4 regions of the Herbaspirillum sp. FG34 genome follow, and region 3 is predicted to be linked to each of the others. Evidence: predicted binding sites of a transcription regulator. Region 3 holds the regulator's gene; each other region holds the start of a gene.

Region 1 (3,091 bases), on a different contig from region 3:
GACCACATGTCGCACTACAACGTCAACGCCAGCGTGCCCAAGACCTTGATCACCCACCTGGTGCGCTGGGTGGCGGAATCCGGTTCGCTGGAACTGAAACAGCCGGAAGTGCTGATCCACGTCCTCGAAACCGAAATCAGCCCGGAACTGGTGCCGGGTGCCTCGGACGGCGAGCCGGGCCAGCGTACCCAGGACTTCATCGGTCCCTACGAGTTGCAGGACTTCAATCTCTATTACATCCTGCGCTATGGCTTCACGCCGGCCAAGGTGGCTTTCCTGGCGCACAGCGCCTGGCAAGACCGCAGCATCGGCCATTGGCCGGATGGCCTGCATGGTGCGCGCAACCAGTACAGCTTGCCGCAGATCAAGAAAAACCTGGGTATCTTCGTCTATCGCTTCTTCAAGACCAGCCAGTTCAAGCGCTCCTGCGTGCCCAATGCGCCCAAGGTCGGCTCGGGCGGCTCGCTCTCGCCGCGTGGTGATTGGCGTGCGCCCAGCGATGGCGAGGCTACGGTCTGGTTGCAGGATCTGGAGCGCATTCCCGATCTGGAAGCCTGAAAAAACGGCTTTTTATGGCCCGGCTGGTTCAAGAAGGTTGAAAGCCGGGCACGCCTGATTGACAATGTGCAAGTGGGCAGGGCACCACGGCCTTGCCAGTAAAATAACAACGAAGGTTGTATCCGCTATTCAACAGATCGTTGAAATCGTTTCTTTACGACATACCAAGAGAGGAATTGCCATGAAACAAGTGACCGCCATCATCAAACCGTTCAAGCTGGACGAGGTGCGTGAATCCCTCGCCGAAGTCGGCGTCACGGGCCTGACGGTCACCGAAGTGAAGGGCTTCGGACGCCAGAAGGGTCACACCGAACTCTATCGCGGTGCCGAATACGTGGTCGACTTCCTGCCCAAGGTCAAGATCGAGGTCGTGGTGGACGACAAGGTGGTCGAGCAGGCCGTGGACGCCATCATCAAGGCGGCCCGCACCGGCAAGATCGGCGACGGCAAGATCTTCGTGCAGGAAGTGGAACAGGTGATCCGTATCCGTACCGGCGAAACCGGGCCGGATGCCGTCTGATTCAGGACAGCGCAAGCATCACGAGAGACCGGCCGCTGGCCGGTTTTTTTACGTCCGCAGTGCAAGAAAAAGAGTGTGTCAGGCTGTCCCTCTGCGCTGTCCCGGGCTGCGCCAGATTGACACAGCGTGACAATGATGCTGGCGCGCAAGGCGCTTCCAGAGCAGGTTTGCAGGCTGGCATGCGATTTGCCATCCAGAGGGATGAACCTCCGCCGCGGCCATGATCGCGGCGGGATTTCAACCATAACCCGAACGGAGACGACATGAACCTGGCAGACATCAGCAAACTCGGCGTACGCGACCCCTTCAAGCAACGCTACGACAACTTCATCGGTGGCAAATTCGTGCCCCCGGTCAAGGGCGAATACTTCGAGAACATCAGCCCGGTGATCGGACGCGCCTTCTGTGAAGTGGCCCGCTCCAGCGCCGAAGACGTGGAACTGGCGCTGGACGCCGCCCATGCCGCCAAGAAGAGCTGGGGCAAGACTTCCCCCACCGAGCGCGCCAACATGCTGCTCAAGATCGCCGACCGCATGGAAGCCAACCTGGAGCTGCTGGCCACCGCCGAAACCCTGGACAACGGCAAGCCCATCCGCGAAACCATGGCCGCCGACATCCCGCTGGCCATCGACCACTTCCGTTATTTCGCCGCCGCCGTGCGCACCCAGGAAGGCAGCATCTGCCCCATCGACAACGACACCTATGCCTACCACTTCCATGAGCCGTTGGGCGTGGTCGGCCAGATCATCCCCTGGAACTTCCCCATCCTGATGGCGGTGTGGAAGCTGGCCCCGGCGCTGGCCGCCGGCAACTGCGTGGTCTTGAAGCCGGCCGAGCAGACCCCGGCTTCCATCATGGTCCTGATCGAACTGATCGCTGACCTGATCCCGCCCGGCGTGGTCAACATCGTGCAGGGCTTCGGTGTGGAAGCGGGCAAGCCGCTGGCCTCCAACAAGCGTATCGCCAAGATCGCCTTCACCGGCGAGACCACCACCGGCCGCCTGATCATGCAGTACGCCTCGCAGAACCTGATCCCGGTGACCCTGGAGCTGGGCGGCAAGTCGCCCAACATCTTCTTTGCCGACGTGCTGGACAAGGATGACGAATTCTTCGACAAGGCCCTGGAAGGCTTCGCCATGTTCGCGCTGAACCAGGGCGAAGTCTGCACCTGCCCTTCGCGCGTGCTGGTGCAGGAATCGATCTACGAGCGCTTCATCGAACGTGCCTTGAAGCGCGTGGCCGCCATCAAGCAGGGCAATCCTCTGGACAAGAGCACCATGATCGGCGCGCAAGCCTCGCAGGAGCAGCTGGAAAAGATCCTCTCCTACATCGACATCGGCAAGCAGGAAGGCGCCAAGGTGCTGGCCGGCGGCGGACGTGAAGAACTGGGCGGCGACCTGGCCACGGGCTATTACGTCAAGCCCACGGTGTTCCAGGGCAACAACAAGATGCGCATCTTCCAGGAAGAAATCTTCGGCCCCGTCGTCTCGGTGACCACCTTCAAGGATGAGGAAGAAGCCCTGTCCATCGCCAATGACACCCTCTACGGCCTGGGCGCGGGTCTGTGGACCCGCGATGGCACGCGTGCCTTCCGCATGGGTCGCGAGATCCAGGCTGGTCGCGTATGGACCAATTGCTATCACCTGTATCCGGCGCATGCGGCCTTCGGTGGCTACAAGCAATCCGGCATCGGCCGTGAAAACCACAAGATGATGCTGGACCACTACCAGCAGACCAAGAACCTTCTGGTCAGCTACAGCCCCAAGGCGCTGGGCTTCTTCTGATCGCGTGATCTTCGTTTGACTCCTTGCAGCAAGGCAGCTTCGGCGCCGGTCCGCCTCCCCGCGGCCGGCGCCGCTTTTATGGTAGATCCGACAGGAGAATGGCGATGAAGGCATTGCCCAGGGTAACGGCCACCGAGGCCACGGTGGACTTGCTGCGTCAGTTGAAGAGGCGGCATGGTGAATTGATCTTCTTCCAGTCCGGCGGTTGCTGCGATGGCAGCGCGCCGAT
Region 2 (3,091 bases), on a different contig from region 3:
ATGACGTCGGGGTCCGACATGTCCTGTTTCTGCGCCACGTGCGACATGGCCAGATGCTGCTCGACCAGAAACACGATCAGCTCGGTATTGTCCGGCGAGATGCCGTGCTGCTCGCAGAAGGCGCGGGCGTCGGCCATGCCCAGCTTGGAGTGGTCGCCACCCCGGCCCTTGGCGATGTCGTGAAACAGTGCTGCAACATACAGCACCCAGGGCTGGCCGAAGTTGGCCATCAACTGGCTGCAGAAGGGGTATTCATGCGCGTGTTCGCTCATGGTGAAGCGGCGTACGTTGCGCACCACCATCAGGATGTGCTGGTCCACCGTGTAGACGTGGAACAGGTCATGCTGCATCTGCCCGACGATCTGGCGGAAGTTCGGCAGATAGCGGCCCAGCACGCTGGTGGAGTTCATCCCGCGCAGGGCATGGGTGATGCCGCGCTTGCTCTGGATGATCTGCATGAACAGGCGGTGATTCTCCGGATTGGCGCGGAAGGCGTTGTCGATCTTGAAGCGCGCGTGCCACAGCGCACGCAGGGTGCGCGCGGACATGTCCTTGAGTTCCGGATGCTCGGACAGTACCAGAAACACTTCCAGCATGGCCGAAGGCGTCTCCTCGAAGACCTTGTCATGGGCGATGTCGACGAATCCGTTGACTTCATTGAAGCGCTCGTTGAGCGGGCGCGGCACGGCCTGCTGCGGGAACAGGTGCGCTTCGATGTTCTGCAGCAGGATGGTGTTCAACTGGGTGACCGCCTTGGCGGCCCAGTAGTAGCGCTGCATCAGGTATTCGCTGGCGCGCCGGGTGTCGGTGGTCTTGAAGCCGAAGGTCTCGGCAATCGGGGTCTGGATGTCGAATACCAGGCGGTCTTCACGGCGATCCGTGACGATGTGCAGGCGGATGCGGATGTCCTTGAAGGCGCGTTCCTTCTGACGCAACTGGCGCGCCTCGGTGGAGGTCAGCATGCCGTGCTCGGCCAGTTCGCCCCAGGAATTGCCCAGGCCCGCTGCCTTGGCTACCCACAGGATCACCTGCAGGTCACGCAGGCCGCCGGGACTTTCCTTGCAGTTGGGTTCCAGACTGTAGGGGGTATCTTCATATTTGATGTGGCGCTGGCGCATTTCCAGGGTCTTGGCCTGGAAGAAGGCCAGCGGGTCCAGTGCGGCCAGGTAGCGTTCCTGCAATTGCTTGAAAAGAGCGCGGTTGCCGGTCACCAGGCGGGCTTCCAGCAGACTGGTCTGTACCGTGATGTCGGCGGCGGATTCATCCAGACACTCGTCGATGGTACGGATGCTGTGGCCAATTTCCAGACCGATGTCCCAGAACAACTGCACCAGGGACTCCAGTTTTTCCTTCTTGGCGGCATCCGGGGTCTGGTCCAGCAGGATCAGCACGTCCACATCCGAATGCGGGAACAGCTCGCCCCGACCATAGCCGCCCACGGCCACCAGGGCGGCGTTGCCGGACATGCCCAGTTCCTCCCAGGCGGTGGTGAGGGCCTCATCCACGTTGCGGCGCAACTGCGCCAGCAACTGCTCGGTCTTGTGGTTGGACTGGAACACCTCGATGGCTTGCTGGCGCGCGGCCTTGAGCTGTTTCTTGAGCGTGATGGCGAGTGTGGGCATCGTGGTAGGCAATCAGACAATCAGTGCTGGCAAGGCGGCGGGGCGGCGCCAAACGTGAACGAAGCCGCATCCCCATGCGGCTTCGGGCCCCAAGCAGGTTTCGTGCCGGAAACTGTGCGCAGCGTGGATGGGCACATGGTTCCGGCGGCCAGGATCACGCCGGGGTGGCGACCTGGTTCTGGATGAAGGCGGGCGGCGCCGGCATGCCGGGCGACACCGTCAGTACCTCGAAACCGGTCTCGGTGACCAGCACGGTGTGTTCCCACTGGGCCGACAGGCTGCGATCCTTGGTCTTGATGGTCCAGCCATCGCCCATTTCGCGGATTTCACGGCGGCCGGCGTTGATCATCGGTTCGACCGTGAAGATCATGCCGGCTTCCAGCTTTTCCAGCGTGCCGGGGCGACCGTAGTGCAGCACCTGCGGCTCTTCATGGAAGACCTTGCCGATGCCGTGGCCGCAGAATTCGCGCACCACGCTGTAGCCGGCCTTTTCGGCATGCTGCTGGATGACATGGCCGATGTCGCCCAGGTGGGCGCCGGGCTTGATCTTGGAGATACCCAGCCACATGCACTCATACGTGATTTCGGTCAGGCGGCGCGGCAGGATGGAGGGTTCGCCCAGGAAGAACATGCGGCTGGTGTCGCCGTGGTAACCGTCCTTGATGATGGTGACGTCGATGTTGAGCACGTCACCGTTCTTCATCACCTTGTCGCCCGGGATGCCATGGCAGATCACGTCGTTGAGGGACGTGCAGATCGCCTTGGGGTAGGGCGTGTAGCCCGGCGGACAGTAGTTCAGCGGGGCCGGGATGCTGCCTTGCACATTGGTCATGTACTCGTGGCAGAGGCGGTCGATCTCGCCGGTGGTCACGCCCGGTTTCACGAAGGGGGTGATGTAGTCCAGCACCTCGGCGGCCAGCCGGCCGGCCACGCGCATGCCTTCGATGTCTTCGGCGGTCTTGATGGTGATGTTGCCCATGATGAATCGCAATTCGCTAGAAAATCGTCAAGTCAGGATTATAGACGACGGGGGTGGTTTCTGTTTTGTGCGCTCGGGGCGACCTGGCTTCATGTGCTACTTGAACAAAAGGGCAGGGTCGAGTAGAATGCCGGGCTGATCTGAAACCACAGATTGGTTGTCGAATGTGATGTGCGGAATGGATTCTTCATGTGGCTTTGACAATATGTTGTAAAAACTGTCGTAAAAATCTTTTGAAACGCGAATCCGTTCGCTAAAAGGGTGTCCGGCTGCATGAGCCGGATGACCGAGCGGATTCCAGACCTAACCCTGGAGAAATTCATGTCCGTTACCATGCGCGAAATGCTGGAAGCCGGTGTCCACTTCGGTCACCAAACCCGCTTCTGGAACCCCAAGATGGCCCCCTTCATTTTCGGCCATCGCAACAAGATTCACATCGTCAACCTGGAAAAGACCCTGGGCATGTACCAGGAAGCCGTCAAGTACGTGC
Region 3 (3,091 bases):
GGTTTCTTTGATCCAGGATTGGACGTCGCTCATGGCTGTGCCTTTAAAAATGGGATTGCCCGACATTATAGGGAAAAGCCGGCAGGCGCGTTGAAATCGGCAGCACGCCATTCGTCCGTCCGAGCCGGCGGGAAATTGCATCAAGGAAATGATTTATACCGTATGCAGTTTGCTCTGGGTAGCAGATGAGGGTGCTGCGCAAGACATTCAAGCAGAGCGATGAACAATGTTCACTGCGGTTTTGCCGGGAAGTTGCCCGGCGTAATGATTTATATTTTTTCCACAGGCATCGCTAGATGCTGTGGCCCCAATGAAAAAGGGCGCTTGCGCGCCCCTTCCTCGTGAAATCCGGCTGGCTTTCTCAGCAGCCCTGCAGGCTGCGAGGTGGCTTGCCGTTGGTGTCCTGGCTTATGCCGCTCCGGCTACCGCATCCTCGGGCGTGTCGTCCGGCAGGCGCTTGGCAGTGGAGTGATGCTCCTGCAACTTGTCCTTGTGCTTGATGACCTGGCGATCGAGCTTGTCGATCAGGGTGTCAATGGCAGCGTAGAGGTCGTGTGCGATGCTTTCCGCATGTAGATCCTTCCCCTTGATGTGGACGTTGATTTCCGCTTTTTGGCGCTTTTCCTTTTCTGTGAGTTTATCTACGCTCAGGATCACGCTGACGTCGATCACGTTGTCGAAATGGCGCTTGATACGCGAGAGCTTGCTTTGCACGTATTCCCGGATGGCGGGGGTCAGTTCGAGGTGGTGTCCACTGATGGTCAGATTCATACAAGACTCCTATCGTGAAGTCACTGGAGGTTCGTGCAATCGATCCTGCTGCAGCTGTACCACGGGCACGGTCTTCGTGTCGGATGGCGTGGGCATCAGTCGGGATGCTTGCCTGAACACAGCAACGGTACTGCAGAAAAACTGAGGAAAAACTCAGAGGGACTTGCGGAGATTGACTGGCGGAATCTTCAACACTTCGCGGTATTTGGCGACTGTGCGTCGCGCGACCACCATGCCTTGTTCTGCCAGCATATCCGCAATCTTGCTATCGGATAATGGGGTCTGCGGGTTTTCGGCTCCTATCAACTGTTTGATCAGCGCCCGTATCGCGGTGGAGGAAGCTTCGCCTCCGGTTTCAGTCGCGACGTGGCTACCGAAGAAGTATTTCAACTCAAACATACCATGCGGAGTGAGCATGTATTTCTGAGTCGTCACGCGAGAGATGGTGCTCTCGTGTAGACCCAGTGTATCAGCAATTTCACGCAGCACAAGGGGGCGCATGGCCACTGCACCATGGGAAAAGAAGTTTCTTTGACGTTCCACAATAGCCTGCGCGACGCGCAAAATCGTATCGAAACGTTGCCGCATGTTCTTGATGAGCCACTTGGCTTCCTGCAACTGCGAGGACAGCGAACCTTCGCCCTTGGCCTGCTTCAAGGCACTGGCGTACATCGCATTGACGCGCAGCTTGGGCATGACCTCATGGTTGAGCATGACCTGCCAGCCGTTCTTTGTCTGCTTGACAATCACGTCCGGCACCACGTAGTCCGAGGCGTCACGCGCGAATTCGGCACCCGGATGCGGACGGCACTGGCGGATCACGGCCTGGGCTTCACGCAGGTCTTCGTCGTCACAATCGAGGGCCTTCTTGATCTTGTTGAAGTCGCGCTGGGCGAACAGCGGCAGGTAATCCTCAACGATCCTCAGCGCCAGCTTGCGCGTGACAAAGGGGATCTTGGGCAGGCGGCGGATCTGCAAGGCCAGGCATTCGCCGGCACTGCGCGCGCCCACGCCGGCCGGGTCCAGGCTCTGCAGCAGCTTGAGCGAAATCGACAGCTCTTCCATGTCGATACCCAGCTCTTCAGGCAGGCGCGCGAGGATGTCCTCCAGCGGTTCTTCCAGATAGCCGCTCTCGTCGAGCGCATCGGTGAGCAGTTCCAGCAGCGCACGATCGCGCAGGGTGCGCGCAGTCACGCGGATCTGTTCCAGCAGGTGTTCGCGCAGGGTCAGTTCATGGGCTTCCAGCTGCGGGCGGGCATCGTCGTCATCGGGTGACTTGCCGCTGCGGGCGACGTCATCGAAGCTCCAGTCGGCATCACCGGTGACACCGGTGTCCGGATTGTTGTCCTGGTACTCGAAGCTGGAATCGCCATCGCTGGCAGCGGGCGTCGCTTCGCCGCTGTTTTCATGAGGGGTGTCGGCCACGCCACTGGAAGGCGAACTGGAGACGGCACCGTCGGCCAGCAGACGCACCGAATTGTCGAGAGCGTCATCGAGACGCTCCAGCAGGGGATTGTCGGAGAGGATCTGTTCCAGTTCCTGGTGCAGTTCCAGCGTCGACAGTTGCAGCAGCCTGATCGACTGCTGCAGTTGCGGCGTCAATGCGAGGTGCTGCGAGGTACGTAACTGGAGCGACTGTTTCATCTGTCTTTCTGAAAGCGGCGTGGCCCGCGGGTTGCTGTGCCTGTCGTTGCGTGATGCCTGGGTGTCGGTGATGCTCGATACGTAGGGCGACTGTGCTGCTTACATGCGGAAGTGCTCGCCCAGATAGACGCGGCGTACCGACTCGTTGGCAATGATCTCTTCCGGATTGCCGCTGGCCAGCACCGTGCCCTGGTTGATGATGTAGGCGCGATCGCAGATGCCCAGCGTCTCGCGCACGTTGTGGTCGGTGATGAGCACGCCGATGCCGCGCTCCTTGAGGAAGCGCACGATACGCTGGATCTCGATCACCGCAATCGGGTCGATACCGGCAAACGGTTCATCGAGCAGCACGAAGCGCGGATCGGTGGCCAGCGCGCGAGCGATCTCGACGCGTCGGCGCTCACCGCCCGACAGTGACAGGGCCTGGCTTTCGCGCAGCTTTTCGATTTGAAGTTCGTGCAGCAGGTTGTTGAGGCGGCCCTCGATTTCATCGCGCGAGAGCGGCTTGCCGTCTTCCTGGCGCAGCTCCAGCACGGCGCGGATGTTGTCTTCCACCGTCAGCTTGCGAAACACCGAGGCTTCCTGCGGCAGGTAGGACAGGCCCATGGTGGCGCGCTTGTGAATGGGCATGCGCGAAATGGGCGCGCCATCCAGGTCGATCTCGCCGCCATCGGAG
Region 4 (3,091 bases), on a different contig from region 3:
CCAGCAGCTTGCCTTCCGGCGAGACGATGGCGGTACAGCAGCCACCGCGCAGCGCCTTCTGTGCCTTGGGATCGGGCTCGATGGCGGCGATCTGTTCATCAGTCAGCCAGCCGGTGGCATTGATGACGAAGCAGCCCGACTCCAGTGCGTGATGGCGGATGGTGACCTCCATCTGGTCAGCGAAGATCTGCCCCACCATGGAACCGGGGAACTGGGCGCAATGGATTTCTTCGTGCTGGGCCATGAGGCTGTAGCGCGCCAGCGGGTTGTAGTGTTCCCAGCAGGCCAGCGCCCCCAGGCGCCCCACGGCGGTAGGCACCACCTTCAGGCCGCTGGCATCGCCCTGCCCCCAGATCATGCGCTCGTGATAGGTCGGCGTGATCTTGCGGCGTTTCAGCACCAGCTCGCCGTCGGCATCGAAGACCAGCTGCGTGTTGTAGAGCGTGCCGTGGTCGCGTTCGTTGACGCCCAGCACGACCACCGTGCCATGCGCGCGTGCCGCTTCTGACACCGCCTGGGTTACGGGGCCGGGCACCGTCACCGCACGCTCGTAGAGCAGCAGGTGTTCCGGACCTGACGCAAAGGGCGGTCGCACGAACGAGAAGTACGGATAGTAAGGAACGAAGGTTTCCGGAAACACCACCAGTTGCGCGCCTTGTCTGGCAGCCTCGGCAATGGCCTGGCATACCTTGGCCACGGTACCGAGTTCGCTGTCGAGGTCGGGCGCGATCTGCACCGCCGCCGCCCGTACCGTTCTCTTGTGGATGCTCATGCGCCGCCCCTTTCCATTACAGGGTCCAGGTATCGAGGATGAAGGCGTTGTCGCGACGATGCAGCAGCACCAGGTCGAGCACGTCCAGCGGATTGATGGGGCGGATGCCGGGAATCAGCGAGGGCTCGCCGTGGCCGTACAGCGCCTGCAGGGCGAAGCGGCAGGCGTAGACCTTGCCGCCCTCTTCCATGAACTTGACGATCTGCTTGTTGAAGTTCTGGTGACCGGGGAAGGCTTCGTCCCCCAGCGTGGGGAAACCGCGCTGCACGCCCAGCGTCACGCCGGGACCATAGAGCAGGATGGATGTCTCGAAACCCTTGCGCTTCAAGCGGGTTGCCTGCAGCAGGTTGACGAAGCCGATCGAGCCTTCGAAGGCCACCGTATGGAAGGTCACCAGCGCTTTTTCTCCCGGCTGGGCTTTGACGTCTTCGAACACCTTCTCTTCATAATCCACCAGGAAATCGCCGGGGGCGTGGGCTGCTTTGGTGACTGCGGGCATGGTGATACTCCTCTCGATTGCTGTTGGTCTGCACTTGGGGAAGTGGTCCGGCGAGTTCGCCGCGACACTGGAATTGAAGGCATCAGTCATGCCACCAACACCCCGTCAATGTGCGAATTGACTGCATAAAAATCCCGTCAATCCTCCCCTCGCAGAATGGAATCCAGCATCTGCGCGGCTTGCCGAATCGGCGCTTGCAGCATGGTTTTTGGGCCATATGAAGCAATCCATTCAATCGCTCCATACAATCGGACAGCATCGCGCAAACCCTTGTGCACTCTGGCGTTGCGGCGCGTCTTGAGTTGGTGCAGAGCGCTGCGCGCGGATGATGCAAGACGGTGCACTTTTGTACCTGTACGGCAGAGATTGGATGGAATGCAAATTGCATTCAATGACACCAGTCGATGCGGTCAATATTGAAGTCAGGAAACGAGGAAGTTGCCATGACCAAGAACAGCGCCATGTGGGTTCCCAAATTGAAGAAAGGTGGCGGCCCGCTTTATCTGGCCATCGCCAATGCGATTGCCGAGGACGTCGCCACCGGCCACCTGCAGCCCGAGCAGCGGCTACCGCCGCAGCGCAAGCTGGCCGAGGTGCTGGACCTGGACTTCACCACGGTCGCGCGCGCCTATACGGAAGCGCATCGGCGCGGACTGGTGGATTCGGTGGTGGGACGCGGCACCTTTGTCTGCGGCAAGCGCCGCCCGCGCATCCCGCGCTTGACTGAGGGCCGCCCCAACGTCGACATGTCGATGAACATGCCGCCCGAGCCGGAGTCGCCGGAGCTGATGGAGTTGATGCAGTCGGGCTGGAACAAGGTCAATGCGCGCCTGCGCGACCTGATGCGTTACCAGGATTTCGGTGGTTCGCCCGAGGATCGCGAAGCCGGTGCGCTGTGGCTGCGCCGGCGCGGGCTGGTGGTGGAACCGGAACGGGTGCTGGTGACGCCGGGGGCGCAATGTGCGCTGCTGGCCATCCTGACCATGCTGGTCGGACCTGGCGGGGTGCTCTGTTGCGAGGACGTGACCTACCCCGGCCTGCGCGCCCTGGCCGGGCATCTCAACATCAAGCTGGTTGGCTTGCCGATGGACAATGAGGGCATTGATGCGGTGGCCTTTGCCGGGGCCTGTGCGCAATATGCTCCGAAAGCGCTGTATTGCAATCCCACCCTGCTCAATCCGACCACCTGCACGACTTCGGTATCGCGCCGCCAGGCGCTGGTGGAGATCGCCCGTCACTATGAAGTGGCCATCATCGAGGATGATGCCTATGGCTTCCTGCCGCGTGTGGCACCGCCGGCCATTGCCAGCATGGGCAGCGAGCTGACCTACTATGTCACCGGACTGGCCAAGACCGTGGGGGCCGGTTTGCGCATCGCTTATATGGTGGCGCCCGATGCCGCCTCGGCTGCGCGCCTGACGGCGGCACTGCGTGCGACGACGGTGATGGCTTCACCGGTTACCTCGACCCTGGCAACTTATTGGATACGCGATGGCGTGGCGGATCTGGCGCTGGCCAATATCCGCAAGGAGTCGATGGCGCGGCAGAAGATTGCGGCCCGCATCTTGCCCGAGCACGGGTATGCCTCGGAACCGGAGGCGTTTCATTTGTGGGTGAAGCTGCCGGGGGGATGGCAGGCCAGTACGTTTTCAGCGCAGATGCGCGCCAATGGGGTGGCGGTGGTGGGAGTGGATGCGTTTGCCGTGACTACTGCGCCGGTGCAGGCTGTGCGTGTGTGTATTGGGGGGATTGCCAGTCGGGGGGATATTCAGCATGCGTTGACGTTGATGCGGGATACCTTGGCGGAGCAGCCGTTGGTT

What was found. The regulator sigma-54, encoded in region 3, starts transcription at its own class of promoters, with help from an activator protein. The targets are predictions, from matches to a motif close to TGGCANGNAANCTGCTTT.
Region 1: a site for sigma-54 is predicted at 1,254-1,271, ahead of adh (aldehyde dehydrogenase). Genes of this name have one in related genera too.
Region 2: a site for sigma-54 is predicted at 1,713-1,730, ahead of ACODSZ_RS06955 ([protein-PII] uridylyltransferase). Genes of this name have one in related genera too.
Region 4: a site for sigma-54 is predicted at 1,348-1,365, ahead of ACODSZ_RS11735 (MSMEG_0572/Sll0783 family nitrogen starvation response protein). Genes of this name have one in related genera too.

What each region holds. Positions count from the first base shown of each region.
Region 1 is NZ_JBMDJS010000006.1:260,852-263,942, forward strand. It holds gene ACODSZ_RS10565 (NAD(+) synthase) at 1-558, shown strand, start outside; gene ACODSZ_RS10570 (P-II family nitrogen regulator) at 740-1,078, shown strand; gene adh (aldehyde dehydrogenase) at 1,342-2,862, shown strand; gene ACODSZ_RS10580 (DUF779 domain-containing protein) at 2,967-3,091, shown strand, end outside.
Region 2 is NZ_JBMDJS010000004.1:171,752-174,842, reverse strand. It holds gene ACODSZ_RS06955 ([protein-PII] uridylyltransferase) at 1-1,622, opposite strand, end outside; gene map (type I methionyl aminopeptidase) at 1,777-2,601, opposite strand; gene rpsB (30S ribosomal protein S2) at 2,923-3,091, shown strand, end outside.
Region 3 is NZ_JBMDJS010000017.1:78,698-81,788, reverse strand. It holds gene grxD (Grx4 family monothiol glutaredoxin) at 1-33, opposite strand, end outside; gene hpf (ribosome hibernation-promoting factor, HPF/YfiA family) at 409-771, opposite strand; gene ACODSZ_RS19020 (RNA polymerase factor sigma-54) at 925-2,415, opposite strand; gene lptB (LPS export ABC transporter ATP-binding protein) at 2,515-3,091, opposite strand, start outside.
Region 4 is NZ_JBMDJS010000007.1:256,508-259,598, forward strand. It holds gene ACODSZ_RS11730 (Nit6803 family nitrilase) at 1-772, opposite strand, end outside; gene ACODSZ_RS11735 (MSMEG_0572/Sll0783 family nitrogen starvation response protein) at 789-1,271, opposite strand; gene ACODSZ_RS11740 (aminotransferase-like domain-containing protein) at 1,715-3,091, shown strand, end outside.